DNA from 2 places in the Geothrix mesophila genome. Region 1 is predicted to be linked to the other one. Evidence: riboswitches for the same ligand, from Rfam matches in the RefSeq annotation. Region 1 holds a riboswitch; the other holds the start of a gene.
What was found. Region 1 has a riboswitch for S-adenosylmethionine ahead of MLG87_RS13960 (O-acetylhomoserine aminocarboxypropyltransferase/cysteine synthase family protein). Riboswitches for the same ligand answer to the same signal wherever they lie in the genome.
Positions count from the first base shown of each region.

Region 2: it holds a riboswitch for S-adenosylmethionine, as region 1 does, so the genes downstream of both, MLG87_RS08080 (trans-sulfuration enzyme family protein) here and MLG87_RS13960 (O-acetylhomoserine aminocarboxypropyltransferase/cysteine synthase family protein) in region 1, are expected to answer to the same signal.

Region 1 covers NZ_JAKZLD010000004.1:352,584-363,047, forward strand. The annotation lists gene MLG87_RS13930 (GlsB/YeaQ/YmgE family stress response membrane protein) at 1-233, opposite strand, end outside; gene MLG87_RS13935 (YidB family protein) at 402-794, shown strand; gene MLG87_RS13940 (hypothetical protein) at 817-1,374, opposite strand; gene MLG87_RS13945 (hypothetical protein) at 1,614-1,844, shown strand; gene MLG87_RS13950 (aspartate kinase) at 1,866-3,209, opposite strand; gene metA (homoserine O-acetyltransferase MetA) at 3,206-4,141, opposite strand; gene MLG87_RS13960 (O-acetylhomoserine aminocarboxypropyltransferase/cysteine synthase family protein) at 4,151-5,455, opposite strand; SAM riboswitch class I at 5,575-5,683, opposite strand; gene MLG87_RS13965 (hypothetical protein) at 5,783-6,970, opposite strand; gene MLG87_RS13970 (SHOCT domain-containing protein) at 7,189-7,695, shown strand; gene metH (methionine synthase) at 7,728-10,464, opposite strand, start outside.
Region 2 covers NZ_JAKZLD010000002.1:143,982-154,445, reverse strand. The annotation lists gene MLG87_RS08105 (mannose-1-phosphate guanylyltransferase) at 69-1,136, opposite strand; gene MLG87_RS08100 (ATP-dependent 6-phosphofructokinase) at 1,201-2,169, opposite strand; gene MLG87_RS08095 (hypothetical protein) at 2,166-2,480, opposite strand; gene thiC (phosphomethylpyrimidine synthase ThiC) at 2,638-4,467, shown strand; gene MLG87_RS08085 (DJ-1/PfpI family protein) at 4,561-5,142, shown strand; SAM riboswitch class I at 5,231-5,339, shown strand; gene MLG87_RS08080 (trans-sulfuration enzyme family protein) at 5,712-6,986, shown strand; gene MLG87_RS08075 (FKBP-type peptidyl-prolyl cis-trans isomerase) at 7,215-7,658, opposite strand; gene MLG87_RS08070 (hypothetical protein) at 7,713-7,892, opposite strand; tRNA gene MLG87_RS08065 (tRNA-Asn) at 8,022-8,097, opposite strand; gene MLG87_RS08060 (GTP-binding protein) at 8,178-8,762, opposite strand; gene MLG87_RS08055 (roadblock/LC7 domain-containing protein) at 8,778-9,275, opposite strand; gene deoC (deoxyribose-phosphate aldolase) at 9,318-10,154, opposite strand; gene MLG87_RS08045 (hypothetical protein) at 10,246-10,464, opposite strand, start outside.

The DNA of each region.
Region 1 (10,464 bases):
AGGTGGTAGATGCCCAGGAGGATCACCGCACCCACCACGGACATGAGGAAGCCCGCGCCCTGACCTTCCTGGTAGTGGCCCACGGCCCGCCCGATCCAGGTGCCGAGGAAGGAGCCCGCGATGCCGAGGACCATGGTGACGATCCACCCGCCCGGATCTTTGCCGGGCATGACGAGCTTGGCCACGGCGCCGGCGATGAGACCGATGATGCAGGTCCAGATGAGGTGGAGCATGCAGACCTCCTCGATGGGTTGGGCAATGATGCAGCCACCTTAGGCTTCGGGTCAGGTGCGGTCAATCGCAAAACCCGGGACACATCATGCTGAGATGCCTTGAATTCAGGACTTGCGGAAGGCAGGACCGGAGAGGAAGCTGGGGCTCCACTTCCCGAGGAGGATGTCATGGGTCTGCTGGACATGGTGGGCGGTCTGCTGGGACAGGGCGGTCAGGCGGAGGGCGGCAACCCGCTCATGGGCGCCATCATGGGCCTCATCCAGAACCATCCCGGCGGCCTCCAGGGCCTGCTGGGCCAGTTCCAGGAGAAGGGGCTGGGCGACCAGGTGGCCTCCTGGATCAGTACCGGCGAGAACCAGCCCATCAGCGCTGAGCACGTCCAGGCGGCCCTGGGCTCCGATCAGCTTCAGCAGCTGGCGGGCCAGCTGGGCGTCTCCCACGGCGAAGCCGCCTCAGGCCTGGCCAGCCTCCTGCCCCAGGTGATCGACAAGCTGAGCCCCCAGGGCAGCCTGCCCGAAGGCGGCATCGGCATGGATCTGCTGAAGAAGTTCCTGGGCTGATCGCGCCTGAAAAAACGGGACGCTACATCCGGAGCGCGGTCTCCGCGGCCGTGGCGTCGCGTACCTTCAGGTGGTCGAAGACGATCAGGTACCACCCGATGGCCGCGAGGATGGCATGCCGGAAGCGGGCCGGATGTGTCGTGTCCAGTTCCACGTCGCCCTGCTCGTAGCCGGGAAGGGAAGTCGCGTCCCGGCCCGTGCGGGCATGGAGGCGCACCAGAGGCATGCCACTGAGATCCGCAAAGGTCCCGCCGGGGCCGACCCCGTGATGCCAGATCCAGTCGAAGGCGGCGCCGTCCTCGAATTCCAGGCGCCCGTGCCGGAATGCGTGGGGGTGGAAGGTGGCGAGGTTCACCTTCCCGCCCTCCTCCCGCAGGGTCACCACCGGGTTCATCACGCCCAGGTGCTTGAGGGTCCAGGTTCCTTCGGCTGTCTCGACGCGGGCCAGGATGCAGCCTTCGTCCATGAAGGTCATGGTGCCGAAGACCTCCTGCTCCACGTGCAGTTCGAAGCTCCTGGGATTGGCTCCCGACCGCCGCCATTCCAGGATGTTGGTGGTGGATTCGCTGAGTGACCTCATAACCTGCCCCCAGTTCGCGCGGGGGATGCGTCCGCGTACGGGAAATGTACGTCCGGCGGGGGAGCGGGGTCAGATGCCGTCGCGGGAAAATCCATGTTGAATTGAGGCGCTGTATGGACTGGGTCATGGATCGGTTCTCCCGTCATCCTGGCCGACCTGGGCGGAGGAGGCACGGCCCGATCAGGGGGTGGTGGCGCAGGGGGTGGGGAGCCCTATCTTTAGAATTCACAGAGGAAGTGATGACCTGCGAGACACGGGGCGACCGGCGCCATGCGCCGGAAGTGCGGAAAGACGAGGCGCGAGGGGCCCTATGGTCCCTGCCGGATGGCCACCGCCTGCCCAACCTGGTGGATGCGGCCCCCCTCCTGCTGGCGGATCCGGCTCATCCCGCCCGACTGCGACCCACGGACCTGGAGCACCCCGAGGACTTCCACACGCGCCTGACCGCCTGGCTCCTGCGCCAGGGCTGATTCGGGACCGCGAAAATCCGGTCAGGGCTGGGTCTGGAGGGTGTCCAGGACGCAGCGGTCGTGAAGGCGGGGGATGAGGTCCGTCAGCCGGGCTTCGGGGACCAGGAAGGCGATGGAGACCGTGCTGCCGCCGGTGAGGAGGCCGCCGACCGGTTCCTGGCCGAGGGCCGCCAGGTGGCGCAGGGCGGCCAGCGGATCGGCCCGCAGGCCCTCGCCCACCAGGGCCACCACGGCCCAGCCGGCTTCCAGGTCCGGGCCCTCGGCAGCCAGGTCGGCCAGCACCCTGGTCGCCGCGGGCGTGTCCGGCCGCACCGCGAGCAGGGTGCCTGCCGGGCTGGACACCAGTCCGAAGCGCAGGGCTCCGGCCTCCTCCAGGCGCCGCGCGGCCTCCAGGGGCGGCTCCAGGCCGTCCGAGGCCGGGAAACGCAGGAGGCTGAGGCCTTCTTTGTATGCCACGGAGGTGACGGCGCCCGGTGCCCGTGCTGGCGGCACGGGCAGGATCTCCGTGCGGGAGGCCGCCGGCCGCAGGGTGTTGGCCACCACGAGCCGGAAGCCCGCCCGGCCGCCGGGAGCCAGGGAGTCCGCATGCAGCACCTTGGCCCCGAAGGCGCTGAGGGCCTCCGCTTCGCCCAGGCTCATCTGGGGGATGGGCTGGGCCTCGGCCACCAGGCTGGGATCCGCGGTGAGCACGCCGTCCACGTCGGTCCAGATCTGCACTTCGGTCGCGCCGAGGGCCTCCCCGAGCAGGGTGGCGCTGGTGTCGGAGCCGCCCCGTCCCAGGGTGGTGGTGTGCCCCTCGGCCGTGGCGCCCAGGAAGCCCTGGGTGACCCAGAGGGCGCCGGCCGCCAGACCCTCGCGCCAGGGCGCGGCGGCGGCGCGCAGGGCCGCGAGCTGGGGCCGCGCCTTGCCGAAGCGGGCATCGGTCCGCATCACGTCCCGCACGTCCTTGAAGGTCCCGCCGAAGCAGAGGGCCGCCAGATGAGCCGACAGCGTCTCGCCCAGGGCCAGGGCCGAGTCCCGCCCCCGGGCCGTGGCCTCGCCCAGCATGGCCATGCCCGTGAGCAGCTGGTCCAGCCGCTCGAACAGGGGCGTCCAGGCAGGCCGGACTTCGGCCCAGAGGCTCAGCTCGGAGGCCACCTGGCGATGCCGGTCCCTCAGGGCGACCAGATGCTCCCGCGCACCGGGCAGGTCGCCCCGGCCCGCCGAGGCACAGGCCTCCAGGAGGCGGTCCGTGGCGCCCCCCAGGGCCGAGACCACCACCAGGCCGCCCGCCGGGAGCTCCTCGTGGACGATGGCGGCGGCCCGGCGGAGCGCGTCGGCGCTGCCCACGGAGCTGCCGCCGAACTTGAGGACTTTCAGGCTCATGCCTGCCTCCCTTCCACCGGCAGGGCGTCCGCCTGGAAGGGGACCTCCTGATAGACGGCGTAGTTCAGCCAGTTCGAGAAGAGGAGGTTGGCGTGGCTCCGCCAGCGCACCAGGGGCTCGCGGGTCGGGTCGTCCTCCGGGAAGTAGTTCCGGGGGATGCCGATGGGCAGGCCCTTGCCCAGGTCCCGGGCATACTCGCCCTGGAGGGTGCCCGGATCGTACTCCGAGTGCCCCGTGACGAAGACCTGCCGCCGGTCCGTGGACTGCAGCAGGTACACGCCGGCCTCGTCCGACTCGGCCAGGAGCATGAGCCGCGGCTCCGCCAGGACGTCCGGCCGGCGGGTCTCCGTGTGGCGCGAGTGGGGCGCGAAAAACACATCGTCGAAGCCCTGCACCAGGTGCTCCTGGCGCGCGTTCACCCGGTGGGGGAACACTCCGAACTGCTTCTCCGCCAGGGGGTGCTTGGGGATCCCGTAGTAGTGGTGGAGGGCGGCCTGGGCGCCCCAGCAGATGAAGAAGCTGGAGAAGACGTTCGTCCGGGCCCAGTCCAGCAGCTCCGCCAGCTCCGGCCAGTAGTCCACCGCCTCGAAGGGTAGCGTCTCCACGGGGGCGCCCGTGACGATGAGCCCGTCGAAGGCCTGCCCGCGCACGTCCGCGAAGGACACGTAGTGCTCCAGCAGGTGCTCCGCCGGGGTGTTCTTCGCCTCGTGGGAGGCCATGTGGAGCAGCGTCACCTCCACCTGCAGAGGGGAGTTGCCCAGCAGGCGCAGGAGCTGGGCCTCCGTGGCGATCTTGGTGGGCATCAGGTTGAGGATGGCGATGCGGAGGGGCCGGATGTCCTGCTGGAGGGCGCGGCGCTCCTCCATCAGGAACACGTTCTCCGCCTCCAGGACGCCGCGGGCTGGCAGGGTGTCGGGAATCTTCACGGGCATGGCTGGGGCCTACGCTTTCGCCAGGGCCTGATCCAGGTCCGCGATGAGGTCGTCGATGTGCTCGAGACCCACGGAGAGGCGGACCAGGTCGTCGGTGACGCCGGTGGCCGCGCGCGCTTCCGCGGAGAGCTGGGCGTGGGTGGTGGTGGCGGGGTGGATGATGAGGCTCTTGGCGTCGCCCAGGTTGGCCAGGCGCGAGAAGAGCTGGACCGCGTCGATGACGGCCCCGCCAGCCTTCAACCCTCCCCCCGATGCTGAGGATTTGAGGCCGAAGGTGAGGATGCCGCCGAAGCCCGCGCCCTGGCGGAAGTACCGGGCCGCGGCGGCGTGGTTCGCGTTGTCGGGCAGGCCGGGGTAGTTCACCCAGGCCACCTTGGGGTGCGTCTCCAGCCACTGGGCCAGGGCCAGGGCGTTCGCGCCGTGCCGCTCCACGCGCAGGTGCAGCGTCTCGATGCCCTGGAGGATGAGGAAGGCGTTGAAGGGGCTCAGGGCGGCGCCGGTATCGCGCAGCCCCTCGATGCGGGCCTTGGTGATGAAGGCCGCGGGGCCGGCGAGGTCCGCCAGGATGGCGCCGTGGTAGGCGGCGAAGGGCTCGGTGAACTCGGGGAACTTTCCGCCCTTCCAGTCGAAGGTGCCGCCGTCCACGATGAGGCCCGCCACCGAGGTTCCGTGCCCACCGAGGTACTTGGTGGCGCTGTGCACCACGATGTCCGCGCCGAGCTTGAAGGGGTTCAGCAGGTAGGGGCTGGGGAGCGTGTTGTCCACGATGAGCGGGATGCCCGCCCCGTGGGCGATGGCGGCGATGGCCTCGAAGTCGGGCACGTCCAGCTTGGGATTGCCCACGGCCTCGATGTAGATGGCGCGGGTCTCGGGCCGCAGGGCGGCGCGGAAGGCCGCGGGCTTCGTCGAGTCGACGAAGGTGGTGGTGATGCCCGCGCGCGGCAGAGTGTGGCTCAGCAGGTTGTAGGTGCCGCCGTAGAGGTTGTTGCCGGCCACCACGTGGTCGCCGCCGCGGAGCAGGGTGGTAAGCGTGAGGGTGATGGCCGCCTGGCCCGAGGCCGTGGCCAGGGCCGCGATGCCGCCCTCCAGCTGGGCCACGCGCTGCTCCAGCACGGCGGTGGTGGGGTTCATGATGCGGGTGTAGATGTTGCCAGGGACCTCGAGGTTGAAGAGGGCCGCGCCGTGCTCGGTGCTGTCGAACACGTAGCTGGTGGTCTGGTAGATGGGCACGGCCCGGCTCTTGGTGTCCGAATCCGGGCTGTGGCCCCCGTGGAGAGCGAGGGTCTCGAAGCGGGGGGTGGGGCTGGCGCTCATGGCGTCTCCTGGAAAAGGGATGGAAAGGCCGAGGCCTCGTCTGTCCAAGCAAGTCCAGGAAAAGCAAAAGGGGCCCGATTGCTCGGGCCCCTTCGATGATTGCGTCAGTTCGACACAGCTCGACATCTCTCCGCGCTTGATCGCTCAATCGCGGCAGGAATTGGCACCTTGCTTTCGCAGGTTGCCAAGGTTTCACAGGGCCCGTCCCTCCACCTTTCTGGATAACTCGCTATGGAACTGACAAGGATCTCGTAAGAGAACGGCCCCGAAGGGCCGGTGGAGAACAGTAACGCCGGGCAACCTGGTTGGCAACCCCTTTCGTTGTCTTCACAGAGGAGCCGGCTCCTTCCGCTTCGTGGGAGCTGGGCCGGGCCTGGGGGCGGGATTGACTGTCGTGGCGGGCTTGCCTTTGGGCGCTGGTGGGGATTCGGCCGTTCTCAGGGCCTCCTCCAGCGGCATGATCCTGCCCCCTTCGGAGGTGAAGTCCTGGGTGGACTCGATCGCCTCGAACCGGCGGACCACGAAAGGCTTCTCCTCTTCCACCACGAGATGATCGAAACGGGAATGGTCCACCTGGGTGAACCGGGTGGTTACAGGATCGAACCTCAGGAAGCGCACATCATCCTTCCAGCCGACCTCCTTGTCGGCCGGAATCGGCCAGAACCCGGACTGGATGAGTTCCGCCTTCCGGAACTGGGGGAGCTTGGACCAGGCCAGATCGATGTCCGCACGGTCCAGGGGCAGGAACACCTGGGCCGGGACCAGGATGGCTCCGTCCCCATCGAGAAACGCTTTGCCGAACAGAGAGGGATTCCGGAATTCCCCCGTGTCCTTGCACAAGGTGATGCCGGCCTCGCCCCAAAACCCGGCGTGGATCAGGTCCACGGACCAGGGTTCCGTGCGCACCCGCACACGGACCGCCCTCCCCGTGGCCGTGAACAGGTAGAAGGCATCACCGGAAAACGCGGCTGTCATGCGCGCATCGCTTCCGACTTGTACCTCCAGGAGTTGCGCGGCCTCCCCGGTCAGCAGATCCACCCGGACCAGGCATTGGGATGCGGCTCCGCCCCTGGGAGATGGGGCTGATTGAGGCCCTGCCTTGGCATCCCGGCTCATCTGGAGGAACAGGAGGCGGTCTTCCCAGCCCCCCAGGAGTTTCCGGCTTTCCCCTGCCTTGACGGGAAGGGCCTTCGGCTCAGTCCAGGCCCATCGCCGTTCCCCGGCATCCGTGAAGAAGGGCTTTCCCGAACGGGCCACCAGATGGTGGTCTTCCGTGAATCCGACCTGGTAGACCTTGGACCCATCCCAGGCCACTTCCATGCGCCCCAGAGGCTTCAGGCCGGGCCGGAAGTCCGGCAGGTCTCCGACCGGAGCGAGCCTTGACTCCGCGGTGGTTCGCCGCAGCACCTGGCCTTCCAGGACGACCTCCTGCCGGTCTGCCAGGGCCACGATGGATTGCCCGGAGAGCGCCCGCGCCGCGAGCAGCAGACATCCACCCCTCAGGGCCAGCTTCATGGCCACCTCCCACGCCCGATCACCCGACCATTGGATCATGGCCCGACGTGCCCCAGCCACGACCGCAGAGCGGGCCATTCGTTCCCGAGTGCCCGGTTCCTCCTGGCCTGCTACGCCTTGCCGGCCGCTGTCTGGAAAGGTCACCTCTGCCACACTGCTCTTCTTGGCAAGCTCCGCCCTCTGCGAGGGCTGCCTGCCACGGATTGGGGGGCCTCACCATGCAACGCCGCTTCGCCGCTTTGATCCTCGCCCTCCCGGCGGTTGTCTCCATGGGCTGTACCAAGCCGGATCTGGATGTGACGAAGCTCAGGGTGGGGATGACCAAGAAGGAAGTGCTCGAACGCGTGGGAGGTCCCTCCAAGACGACGGTCGCCAACGACACCGAAGTGCTTGAGTACGAGGCCTACGATCGGTACGGGGCCATCAAGATCAACAGCCGAACCCAGTACGTCCGTCTTGTGAATGGTCGAGTGGACGCCTTCGGGACCCAGGAGGACCTGAAGGCCGGGCGGCCCTCCCGCAGGGCGCAGGAGGCCCGGGTGAAGGCCAGCCCGGGCGGGTCGGAGGGGGCTGCCGATATGCGGGGAGCTTCACCTGCCTCGCCTGCATTCGACCTGCGCACCGAATTGGAGAAGCTGGAGAAACTGAAAAAGGATGGACTCATCTCCGAGGCGGAGTTCCAGGAGCTTCGGCAGAAGGTCATGGAGAAGGCGAAGGCTCAGTAGGGACCCACCCAGGGGGTCCGTCGGCAGGCCAGTCAAACCGAGAAGTACCGCGCCTGGGGATGCCAGGCCACGAGGGCACTGGTGCTGTACTCGGGATCCATCTGGTGGCTGTCGCTGAGGTGGACGCCGATCTCCGCGCCGCGCAGCAGGTCGAGGATGGGGCCGTTGCCTTCCAGGTCGGGGCAGGCGGGATAGCCGTAGGAGTAGCGGGAGCCCTGGTAGCCCTGGGCGAAGAGGGCGCGGCCCGGCAGGTCCTTGTGGTGGATGCCCAGCTCCCGTCGGATGCGGGCGTGGAGCCGCTCGGCGTAGGCCTCCGTCAGCTCCGTGGCGAGGCCATGGAAGGCGAAGTAGTCCGCGTAGCCATCCTCCCGGTAGAGCCTGGCCGCATGGTCCGCGGCAGCCTGGCCCAGGGTGACGAGCTGGAGGGCCAGCACATCGGTGGCGTCCGCCCGGAAGAAGTCCGCGATGCAAAGGCGGCGGCCTGCGCCCTGGCGCGGGAAGCCGAGCACGGCGAGGGTCCTGGAACGGTCGCTGGGATCGAGCACCCGCAGTGCATCGCCCTCGGCCCGCACGGGGAAGTAGCCGTAGCGCGCCTTCGGCTGGAAGACTGGATCGGCCGCGAGGCGCTCCTTCCAGCGCGCCAGCTGGGGCTCGGCCTTGTCCCGCAGCACGGCCGCGAAGGCCTCGTCACCCTGGCTGCCCTGGCTGAAGCCCCAGCGGTTCCGCACCAGGGCGAACTCGTCCAGGTGCTCGAAGAGGTCCACGGGCGCGTCGGCGATCTCCCGCACACCCCAGAAGGGTGGCTCCGGCGAAGGCGCGTCATGGCGCACCCAGCTGCTCTGGCCTGCTTCCGTGAGCGGCACCGAAGCGCTCCCTCGCTTCAGGATCTTGATATCGCCCGCCGCGGAAGCGGCTGGTGCAGGCGCCGGCACGCTGAGGTCGCCCGCCACCAGAGCCTGCATGTGCCGCAGGCCCTCGAAAGCATCTTCCGCGTAGAGCACCGCGCCCGAATAGGACCGGCGGCAGTCGCCTTCCACGTAGTCGCGGGTGAGGGCCGCGCCGCCCAGGATGACGGGCACCTGCTGGGCCTGCTCCTCCAGGAAGTGCAGGTTCTCCTTCATGATCACCGTGGACTTCACCAGCAGGCCCGAGAGGCCGATGGCATCGGCGGGCCAGGCCTCCAGCTCCTTGAGGATGGATTCGATGGGCTGCTTGATGCCCAGGTTCTTTACCTCGAAGCCGTTGTTGCTGAGGATGATGTCTACCAGGTTCTTGCCGATGTCGTGGACGTCGCCCTTCACCGTGGCCAGCAGGATGCGGCCCTTCTGGTAGGTGGACTCCCGGGGCAGGTGGGGTTCGATGCGCTTGATGGCGGCCTTCATGGCCTCGGCGCTCTCCAGCACGAAGGGGAGCTGCATCTCGCCGGAGCCGAAGCGCTCGCCCACCACCTTCATGGCGCCCAGTAGCACCTCGTTGATGAGCCTCAGGGGGTCGTGGTCCTTCAGGGCCTCGTCCACGTCCGCGAGGATGGCCTGCTTCTCGCCATCGAGGATGCCGCGGTGCAGGCGCTCCAGCACGGGCAGGTCGGCCCGGTGGTCGTCGGCGTGGGTGGCCTTGCGGTCGCTGAAGCGCGCCAGGACGGCCTTGAGGGGGTCATAGCCCTCGGCGCGCCGGTCGAAGATCAGGTCCTCGACCATGCGGCGCTCCTCGGGGTCGATCTTCGCGACGGGGAGCACCTTCGAGGCGTTGAAGATGGCCATGTCCAGCCCGTGCTTCACGCCGTGGTAGAGCATCAGCGCGTTGAGCACGTGGCGGGCCGCTGGGTTCAGGCCGAAACTCACATTGCTCACGCCGAGCATGGTCATGACGCCCGGCAGCTCGACCTTGATGAGGCGCAGGGCCTCCAGGGTCTCGACGGCGGAACCTCGGAACGTCTCGTCGCCGCTGCCCAGAGTGAAGGTCAGCGGATCGATGATCAGGTCGCCGGGGTCCAGCCCGTACTCGCCCACCACCAGAGCGTGCAGGCGCTTCGCCACGGCCAGCTTCTCCTCCCGTGTCTTGGCCATGCCCCGCTCGTCGATGGTGAGGGCCACCACCGCCGCGCCGTACGTCTTGCACAGGTCCAGGATCTTCCGCGCCTTGCCTTCGCCATCCTCGAAGTTGATGGAGTTCACCACGCACTTGCCGGGGCTGCGCTGGAGGGCCTTCTCGATGACCGGCACCTCGGTGCTGTCGATGACCAGGGGCAGGGTGATCTGGGAGACCAGGCGACCCAGCAGCTCGTCCGCGTCGCGCGTCTCGTCCCGGCCCACGTAGGCCACGCAGAGGTCCAGCAGGTGGGCGCCCTCCTTCTGCTGCTCCTTGGCCAGCGCGATCATGCCGTCCCAGTCCTCGGCGGCCAGCAGGTCGCGGAACTTCTTCGAGCCGTTGGCGTTCGTCCGCTCGCCCACGATGAGGGGCGCGGGCTCCTGCTTGAGCGTCACGCTCTGGTAGAGGCTGGCGGCGCTGCGCTCCAGCTTCGGCGCGCGCTTCGGCGGGTTCAGCTTCGTCACGCCGGGCGCCAGGGCGCGGATGTGATCCGGCGTGGTGCCGCAGCAGCCGCCCAGGATGGCCAGGCCGAACTCCGAGGCGGCATGCAGCACCTTGGGGGCGAAGGCGGCCGGGTCCAGGGGGTAGACCACCTCGCCGGCCACGTTCTCCGGCAGGCCCGCGTTGGGCAGGCAGCTGATGGGGAAGGGGCTGGCCTCGCAGAGGGTCTGCAGGTGCTGG
Region 2 (10,464 bases), on a different contig from region 1:
TCAGTCTTCAGTCTTCAGTCTTCAGTCTTCAGTCTTCAGTCTTCAGTCTTCAGTCTTCAGTCTTCAGGCTAGAGCAGATCCTCGCGGCCCTCGGCCTTGAGGCGCTCGACGATCTGCTTGACGGTCTGGGCGCGGTCGCGGTGGCAGATGAGGAGGGCGTCGTCGTCGTCCACCACGATGAGGTCATCCACGCCGCTGGCGGCGATGAGGCGCTTGCCCCCGAAGAAGGCGCTGTTGCGGGTGTCCAGGAGCAGGGTCTCGCCCTGGCTTACGTTGCCTTCGGGATCGGTCTCCTGGAACTCAATGGCCGCGGGCCAGGAGCCCACGTCGGACCAGCGGAAGCGGGTGGGCACCACCGCCACCGTCTCGGCCTTCTCCATGAGCGCCACGTCGATGGCCACCTTGGGCAGCTGCCGGTAGGCGGCCCCGAGGGCTGCGGGATCGGCGCCCGCCGCCACCCAGGCGTCCAGGGGCTTCAGCACCTCCGGCGCATGCTTCGCCAGCCCCTCGCGGAAATCGGTCAGGGTCCACACGAACATGCCGGCGTTCCAGTAGTGGCGGCCGGATTCGAGGTACTGGACCGCCACCTCCACCGGCGGCTTCTCGCGGAAGGCCACCACCTTCTGCACGGGGCCGTGGCCCTCGGATTCGATGTAGCCGTAGCCCGTTTCCGGGTACGTGGGCTTGATGCCGAAGGTGACCAGCTCGTGTTCCCAGGCGGCGTGCTTCACGGCCGTGTCCAGGTCCTCCAGGAACAGGTCCCGGTCGCCGATCCAGTGGTCCGCCGACAGCACGGCCATGACGCCATGGGGCACCTTCCGCTCGATCTGAACCAGGGCCAGAGCCAGGCAGGGCGCAGTGTTGCGGCCCTCGGGCTCCACGATCACGTTCTCCGGCGGCAGCTCGGGCAGCATGCGGCGCGTCTCGGCGGCCAGGTCCTCCGTGGTCACCACGAAGATGCGCTCGGGGGCCACATGGCCGTCCAGGCGGCGCACGGTCTGGTGCAGCAGCGTCTCTGTGCCCACGATGGCCAGGAACTGCTTGGGGCGGGCATTGCGACTGCGGGGCCAGAACCGGGTTCCCCGCCCCCCGGCCATGACGACGGCGACCAGGGAATCCTTGTGGCTATCCGACATCACCTGCCTCCTGCAATCCTGCGACCTTCCAGGGGAACATGGGCCCGCGCCCCTCACAAGCCACCTAGCGTGAAAGGACGTCCACCAGGTCGCTCAGGTCCTCCGGAGGCGCAGGCGGAGAATCGAGGATGCGGGCCAGGGGCTGGACCGCGAGGGCCCCGGCCACCTCGCCCAGGTAGAAGCCGCCCTGCCCCGCGTCCAGGAGCCGCACGGCCTCGGCGCCCCAGCGGCAGCCCCAGATGCGGTCCAGGGCGGAAGGGCTCCCACCCCGCTGGATGTGGCCGAGCACCACCACGCGCAGATCCAGGCCGTAGTCCCGACGAAGCCGGTCGCCCACGGCCACGGCGCTGCCCAGGCCGTCGCCTTCGGCCACCACCACGATGGAGCTGCGCTTGCCCCGCAGCCAGTTGGCGTTGAGGCGCGCCACCAGGGCCTGGTAGGAGCCGTCCGGCGACTCGGGAAACAGCACGGCCTCGGCGCCGCAGGCCAGGGCCGTGTGGACGGCCAGCATGCCCGAGCTGCGGCCCATGACCTCCACCAGGAAGAGCCGCCCGTGGCTGGAGGCCGTGTCCCGGATGCGGTCGATGGCCTCCACGGCGGTGTTCAGGGCGGTGTCGAAACCCAGGGTGCGGTCCGTGCCGGGCAGGTCGTTGTCGATGGTGCCCGGAATGCCCGCGCAGGGGACGCCTTGCTCCCGGTGGAGGGCCTCGGCGGCCCGGAAGCTGCCATCCCCGCCGATGACCACCAGGGCCTGGATGCCCGCCTCCCGCAGGTTCGCCGCGGCCTCGGCGCGCCGAGCCGCCTCGTGGAATTCCGGGCAGCGGGCTGTGTGCAGCACCGTCCCGCCCCGCTGGAGGATGTTGGCGCAGGCGCGGCTGGGCATGGGGGACCAGTCCTTCTCCAGCACCCCCTGGTAGCCGCGCCGGATGCCCCAGGCCTCATACCCCAGGGCGTCCGCCTGACGGACCGCCGCACGGATGGCGGCATTCATGCCCGGAGCGTCCCCCCCGGAGGTGAGGACGCCGATCCTCATTTCGCCTTCCGGTGGGCCGGCAGCTTGGAGCGGGACACAGAGCCCCTCCCCTTGGCCGAGGCCGCCTTGCTCCGCTTGCGGACCTTGCCCTTGACCCGCCGGCCCTTCCGCGTGTCCTTCACGTGGGCTTCCGGCGGCGGCAGGGGGGGCGGCTCGACGATGCCCCTGGGCACCGGCGGGAGGTCCCCTTCGGAGATCCCCTGGGCCGAGGCCCGCTGGGCCCGGATCTTCATCACGGGGTCCTCCTGGGGCCGCGGGGCGGCCACCAGCCCCAGGGCCAGGCTGCTGATGAACAAGACGCGTCGCGGCATGGTCCCTCCTGTAATCAATTATCGCGCATCCGGACGGATGCGGCGCTCCACCTCTCCTGTGCGCCGCGTTTTGGATTCGTCCCCCCGGCCCCCCTCGCGATAAACTTGCTGATTCAGGGATCAATCCCGGCCCGACCTCAACAAGTCCGGAGTTTTCATGACCATGCAATCCGGTTCCGCCCCCATGGACGGCACGGCCCTGGCGGCCTGCCTGAAGCCTTTCCCCGCCTCCACCAAGATCCACGTGGCCGGCAGCCTCCCGGGCGTCCGGGTGCCCTTCCGGCAGGTCCAGCTGCAGCCCACCCGGGACTTCCAGGACCGCCTCACCGAGAATCCGCCCGTGGTGCTCTACGACACCTCGGGCCCCTACACCGATCCCGCCGTGGCCATCGACGTGGCCAAGGGCCTGACCCCGCTGCGCCAGGACTGGATCCTGGGCCGGGGCGACGTGGAGGCGCTGCCCGGCGCCACCAGCCTCTACCGCAAGCTCCGCGAGCGCGACCAGGAGCTGGACGCCATCCGGTTCCACGCGGACCGCAAGCCCCTGCGCGCCAAGGCCGGCCGCAACGTCACCCAGCTGCACTACGCGCGGCAGGGCATCATCACTCCCGAGATGGAGTTCATCGCCATCCGCGAGAACCTGGGCCGCGAGGCCGCCGGGACCAAGAGCCGCATCACGCCCGAGTTCGTGCGCGACGAGGTCGCCCGGGGCCGCGCCATCATCCCCGCCAACATCAACCACCCGGAGACCGAGCCGATGATCATCGGCCGCAACTTCCTGGTGAAGATCAACGCCAACATCGGCAACTCCGCCGTGGCTTCCAGCATCGAGGAGGAGGTCGAGAAGATGGCCTGGTCCATCCGCTGGGGCGCCGACACGGTGATGGACCTCAGCACGGGCAAGAACATCCACGAGACCCGCGAGTGGATCCTGCGCAACAGCCCCGTACCCATCGGCACGGTGCCCATCTACCAGGCCCTCGAGAAGGTGAACGGCAAGGCCGAGGACCTCACCTGGGAGATCTATCGCGACACGCTCATCGAGCAGGCCGAACAGGGCGTGGACTACTTCACCATCCACGCCGGCGTGCTGCTGCGCTACGTGCCGCTGACCGCCAAGCGCGTCACGGGCATCGTCTCCCGCGGCGGCAGCATCCTGGCCAAGTGGTGCCTGGCCCACCACAAGGAGAACTTCCTCTACACGCACTTCGAGGAGATCTGCGAGATCATGAAGGCCTACGACGTGGCCTTCTCGCTGGGCGACGGCCTGCGCCCCGGCAGCACCGCCGACGCCAATGACGAGGCCCAGTTCGGCGAACTGGAGACCCTGGGCGAGCTCACCAAGATCGCCTGGAAGCACGATGTGCAGGTGATGATCGAGGGCCCCGGCCACGTGCCCATGCACCTCATCCAGGAGAACATGACCAAGCAGCTGGAAGTCTGCGACGAGGCGCCCTTCTACACCCTGGGCCCCCTCACCACGGACGTCGCGCCGGGCTACGACCACATCACCTCGGCCATCGGCGCCGCCATGATCGGCTGGTACGGCTGCGCCATGCTGTGCTACGTGACACCCAAGGAGCACCTGGGCCTGCCCAACAAGAAGGACGTGAAGGACGGCGTCATCACCTACAAGATCGCGGCCCACGCCGCGGACCTGGCCAAGGGCCACCCCGGCGCCCGCCTCTGGGACGACGCCATGAGCAAGGCTCGTTTCGAGTTCCGCTGGGAGGACCAGTTCAACCTGGCCCTGGACCCCGACACCGCCCGCGAGTTCCACGACGAGACCCTGCCCGCCGAGGGCGCCAAGACCGCCCACTTCTGCTCCATGTGCGGCCCCCACTTCTGCTCCATGAAGATCTCGGACGACGTGCGGCAGTACGCCGAAGCGCATGGCTACAACGAGGAGGAGGCCCTGCAGAAGGGCATGGAGGAGATGGCGGAGACGTTCGTGCAGAAGGGCGCCGAGGTCTATCAGAAGGCCTGATTCGCTCCCTGCACGAAAAAGCCCCGCCACCGGCGGGGCTTTTTCGTGGATGGGCGCGTATCATCGGGGCGGTTTCTCATCCAGGAGGCAGTCATGGCCGCGAAGAAGATCCTCATGCTCGTGGGCGATTTCGGAGAGGACTACGAAATCATGGTGCCCTTCCAGACCCTGCTCGCCGTGGGCCACACGGTCCACGCCGCGTGCCCCGACAAGAAGGCCGGCGAGTCCGTGGCCACGGCCATCCACGACTTCGAAGGCCACCAGACTTACTCCGAAAAGCCCGGCCACCGCTTCGCCCTCAACGCCACCTTCGCGGACCTCAAACCGGACCAGTACGACGCCCTGGTGATCCCCGGCGGTCGCGCCCCCGAGTACCTGCGCCTCAACCCCAAGGTGCTGGAGATCGTTCGCCACTTCTTCACCGCCAAGAAGCCCGTGGCCGCCATCTGCCACGGCGCCCAGATCCTCTCCGCCGCGGGCGTGCTCGAGGGACGCACCTGCTCCGCCTATCCCGCCTGCCGCGCCGAAGTGGAAGTGGCCAAGGGGAAGTACGCCGACATCGCCATCGATGGCGCCGTCACGGACGGCAACCTCGTCACCGCCCCGGCATGGCCCGCCCATCCCGCCTGGATCGCCCAGTTCCTGCAGGTGCTGGGAACCCGCATCACCCTTTGATCCGCGAGCCTGGTGTCAATTACTTGTTGGCAGACCTTTCCCGGCTCTCCATACTGGTCGTCCACAGGATCTTTGTCAGTTTCATCACGCGATATCCAGAAAGGTGGAGGGACGGGCCCTGTGAAACCTTGGCAACCTGCGAGAGCAAGGTGCCAATTCCTGCCGCGGTCGATTGATCGACCGCGGAAAGATGCTGACGTGTCAGAAGCTGACATGCGAAGGGGCCCGAGAAATCGGGCCCCTTCGTTAGAGTGCCTAACCAAACCCCGACCGGGCCGCGAGAAAGCCAGGCGGGATGCACCGCAAGGAAGGGCCCGCAGGGCGATGTGGTTCATCGTTCAAGGGCCGTGACGCCGCGGGGCGCCCACCTGGCTTTCTCCCTCCGGGCGAGGGCCAGCGGGCGTCGCGGTGCCGCGTCACGCTCGTCGCGCGTAGTACCCGCTACGCGTCTCCTCGCGTTCCTCGCCTCGCTCGCCCGGTGGCCCTCGCGCGGCCCCGTGGGGGTTTGGTTAGGCACTCTGATTTGGATCGCAGTGGAACGACGGAGATCCTCCACCACGGAGGCTCCCTTGAGCGAGCAGTACCTCGATACCAACGTGCCGGGCAACCCGGCCTACCACTTCACCATCCTGCCCCCGGCACGGGAGAGCGAGGCCGGCTGGATCCACCGGGCCGGGCTGGTGCCGGACGCGGGCCTGGCCACCCAGTGCGTGCATGCGGGCGTGCAGCCCGATCCGGCCTATGGGTCGGTCATGCCGCCGCTGTACCTCTCGTCCACTTTCGCCTTCAAGGACATCTGCACCAACGCCGGCTACGACTACACCCGCAGCGGCAACCCCACCCGGGCGGCCCTGGAGGAAGCCCTCGCCCTGCTGGAGGGCGGCCACGGCGCCACTTGCACCAGCACGGGCATGAGCGCCATCCTCGTGGTCCTGAACCTGCTGCCCCACGGCAGCCACCTCGTCTGCACCGTGGACTGCTACGGCGGCACCTTCCGCCTGCTGGAGCACGCCAAGCGCTTCTACGGCCTGGAGGTCACCTACCTCGACCTCGCGGACCTCGAGGCGGTGGCGGCGGCCCTCCGGCCCAACACGCGCCTGATCTGGATCGAGTCGCCCTCGAATCCCCTGCTGCGCCTCACGGACATCGCCGCGGTGGCGGAGCTGGCCCATCGCCAGCCGGGTTGCCTCGTGGCCGTCGACAACACCTTCCTCTCGCCCTACCTCCAGCGGCCCTTCGAGCTGGGCGCCGACCTCGTCATCCACTCCACGACCAAGTACCTCAACGGCCACAGCGACGTGGTGGGCGGGGCCGTGGTGGCCGGGCCGGGCCGCCTGGCCCTCACCCAGCAGATCCAGAGCGTGAACAACCTGCTGGGCACCTCGCAGGCGCCCCACGACTGCTTCCTGGTGCTGCGCGGCCTGAAGACGCTGCCCCTCCGCATGCGCCAGCACGAGGCCACGGCCCAGGTGCTGGCAGAGTTCCTGGCGGCCCACCCCGCCGTGGGGAAGGTCCACTACCCGGGCCTGCCCGGCCACCCGCAGCACGGGCTGGCAAAGCGGCAGCAGCGCGGCTTCGGCGCCATGCTCAGCTTCGAGCTGAAGGAGGGCGGGCCGGAGCGGCTGAACCACGTGCTCCGGAGGCTGCGCTGGTTCACCCTGGCGGAGAGCCTGGGTGGCGTGGAGTCGCTGGTGGCCCACCCGGCCTCCATGACCCACGCCTCCATGACGCCCGAGGCCCGGAAGCGCGCCGGCATCAGCGACGACCTCATCCGGCTCTCCGTGGGCCTGGAGGACGTGCGGGACTTGCGCGCGGACCTGGTCCAGGCCCTGGCGGTCGACTGAGGCCGATCCCACTCCGACAAGGCTCGAACGCCACCCAAAAACCACAAGCCGGAACGAGAAGAGCGCGATGCGGAGCCAAGCTCCGGGCGAAGCCCCCGAAGGTTGGCTCGCGGGACACAGAACCATCTGGGCTCAAGAACCCAAATCACCCTTTGCGCCCTTTGCTCGCCCGGAAGGCGCTTCGCGCGCTTCGCGTTCTGTTTTTTTCCGGGCCGTCGGCTGCGAGAGCTACTGGACCCCCAGCAGCTCCACATCGAAGATCAGGTCGGCGTTGGGCGGGATGTCTCCGCCGGCGCCACGGGCGCCGTAGCCCAGCGCCGCGGGGATGTACAAGGTGCGCTTGCCGCCCGCCTTCATGGTCATGAGCCCCTCGTCCCAGCCCTTGATGACACGGCCCACACCGATGGGGATGGCCAGCGGCTCGCCGCGATCCACGGAGCTGTCGAACTTCTTCCCCTTCTTCCCGTGGTCCGACAGCCAGCCCGTGTAGTGGACGAGGCAGCGCTGGCCCCGCTGGGGCGCGGCTCCCGTGCCCACCTTCGTGTCCAGGTACTTCAACCCGCTGGCTGTTGTGACCAGGGCGGGCGCCTTCGCCTTGGTGCGCCCAGCCGCCTGGGCGGGTGTCGCTGGCGTAAGCACCAGCGCCAGCAGGGCAAGGGGCCAGACGGGCATCGCATGGCGCATGGGGATCTCCTCCGGAACGGGTGTGATGACAGGTCCCGCCTTTCAAGTCTGCCAGAGGATGCGCTCGCGGGCCGGCTGCCACTCGCCTGACCCGCCCTGCTGCGCAGGGCGCTTCCACTCCTCGCTGGGTCGTTTGTGAGTCGAGGCCTCCGGGTTGCTCTCCAGGTGAACCCAGAGGCGTGGAGATTTGAACCCGTTGCCGGCGAACCACTCGTGCTTCATCCGCTCCGGTAGCGCCCCGCGCTGCCGGAGCGGCGCACTCGCGGGCCGGCTGCCACTCGGGGGTCCAAATCCGCCAGGTCCTAGCCCAACAAAGAACAAGGGGTCCCGGTGGGACCCCTTGTTCTTTGTTGGCTCCGGAGGAGGGATTTGAACCCCCGACCTAGTGATTAACAGTCACCCGCTCTGACCCCTGAGCTACTCCGGAAAGCGTGAACGTCCATTCTACCGGAGGCAGGCCTGGATTCAAGCGGGGAGGGGCGGGACCTGTGATCCTCGTCGTCCGCCCTAGTTCTTCTGGAGTTCCATCAGGATCTGGCGGGCGGCGGCCTTGAGGGTCTCGATGACGCCGGTGCCCTGGCTGGCCACGGCTTCGATCATGGGCTCGCTCCGGAATCGGAGCAGGCGCTCCATCTCGGCCACGGGCACGGCAGAAGGCATGTCCCGTTTGTTCAGCTGGAGGACATAGGGAATGTTGCGGACGTCGAAGCCGTTCTCTTTGAGGTTGGTCGCCAGGTTCGCGATGGACTCGATGTTGGCTTCCATGCGGGCCTTCTGGCTGTCGGCCACGAAGATGATGCCGTCGCAGCCGCGCAGGATGAGCTTGCGGCTGGCGTCATAGAACACCTGGCCGGGCACGGTGTAGAGGTGGAACCGCACCTTGAAGCCCTTGACCGTGCCCATGTCCAGGGGCAGGAAGTCGAAGAAGAGGGTGCGATCGGTCTCGGTGGCGAGGCTGACCAGCTTGCCCTTCTTGTCGGGGTTCGCCTGCTCGTAGATCCACTGGATGTTCGTCGTCTTGCCGCAGAGGCCGGGGCCGTAGTAGACGATCTTGCAGTTGATCTCGCGGGACGCGTAGTTGATGAAGGTCATGTCCGCGCCTCAGGCTTAGTCGCCGAAGAGGCGGTCGATGTCTTCGTCGGTGATCTCCGAGAAGGGGCTCTCGAAGCGGTTGCCGCTGTCGGATTCCTTCTGCGCGCGCTGTTCCACCTGGTCGAAGATCTCCTGGAGCTCCTTGCTGGCCTTCTTCACCCGCAGCCGCACCAGCGCCAGGCTGGAATTCTGATCGAAGATGACCACCAGGATCCCGCGCTTGCCCACGATCGAGATATGCAGGTTGTCCCGCTCGCCCTCGTGGAAGAGCAGGCTGAATTCCTTTTCGCCGATGAGCTTGGCCAGGCCATCCGTGGCGGCCACGTTGCCGGCGGTGAGGGAGGCGAGGCTGGTGGCGTCGATGCTCTTCACGTCGCCCGCGGCGGCGATCTGCTGGCCGTTCTTGTCCACCAGGAACACCACCTTGGCGGAGGCGTCCTTCTGGAGGCGGCCGATGATCTCGTGGAGGAGCTTGTACTCCTCCTCGAACATGATGAGATCAAGCTTTGCCACAAGAACCTCCGCCGGGACTGCTATCTGTGAGGATAGCACTTTTCAGTAGGCCTCCGAGCCGGCTCCCCCCTGAATCACCGCCACGGAGGCGGAAAGCCCCAGGCGGGTGGCCCCGGCCAGGACCATGGCCAACGCCTTCTCGTAGGTGCGGATGCCGCCGGAGGCTTTCACGCCCATGCCCGTGCCCACGGTCCGGCGCATGAGCGCGACATCAGCCTCGGTGGCGCCGCCCGTTGAGAAGCCCGTGGAGGTCTTCACGAAGTCGAGGTCCGCCTCCAGCGCGAGCGCCGAGGCCCGCTCCTTCTCGGCATCCGTGAGCAGGCAGGTCTCCAGGATGACCTTGAGCACCGTGGGCGCGGGAACGGCCGCCCTCAGCCCTTCCAGGTCCCGGCGGACCGTGTCCCAGTCGCCGCCCTTCGCGGCGCCGACGGCCAGCACCATGTCCACCTCCTGCGCCCCCTCCTTCACGGCTACTTCTGCCTCGTGGGCCTTGGCGGACAGGGAGGATGCCCCCAGGGGGAAGCCGACCACCGTGCACGTCCGGACGGCGCTGCCCTTCAGCAGGGACGAGGCCAGGGGCACCCACAGGGGGTTGACGCAGACTGAGGCGAAGCCGTGCTTCAGGGCCTCGGCGCAGAGGACCTCCACCTGCGCGCCGGTGGCCTCGGCCTTCAGCAGGGTGTGGTCGATGAGGGGGGACAGGTCCCAGGGCCCGGCGGGGAGGGCCGCCTGCGCCGAGGTCCGATGGTGCAGCCCCGCATGATCGTGGAGCAGGCAGGCGCCCTCCACGCACCCCAGGAGCTGGGGCCTCCGCCCCTCGGGAAGCGGCTGGAGCCGGGCACGGATCTCTGCGGTGAGGTCGAGGAGCGGGTCGATCATGGTTCCCATCATGGCCCGGGGGCGTCCCGCCGGAAAGCCGTACGCGAAAAAGCGGGCCGGAGCCCGCTTTTTCGTGAACCGGTGAAGCCTGTTACTTCTTGGCCTCTTCCTTCTTCTCGGCCTTCTTGGCAGCCTTCTTGGCCTTCTTCTCGGCCTTGGGGGCGGCTTCAGCCTTCTTCTCTTCGGCGGTCATGGCCTTCTTGGCCTCGGCCTTCTTCTCAGCCTTCTTCTCTTCCTTCTTGGGCTCGGCCTTCTTCTCGGCCTTCTTCTCCTCGGAGGTCAGGGCCTTCTTCTCGGCGGCGGGAGCGGC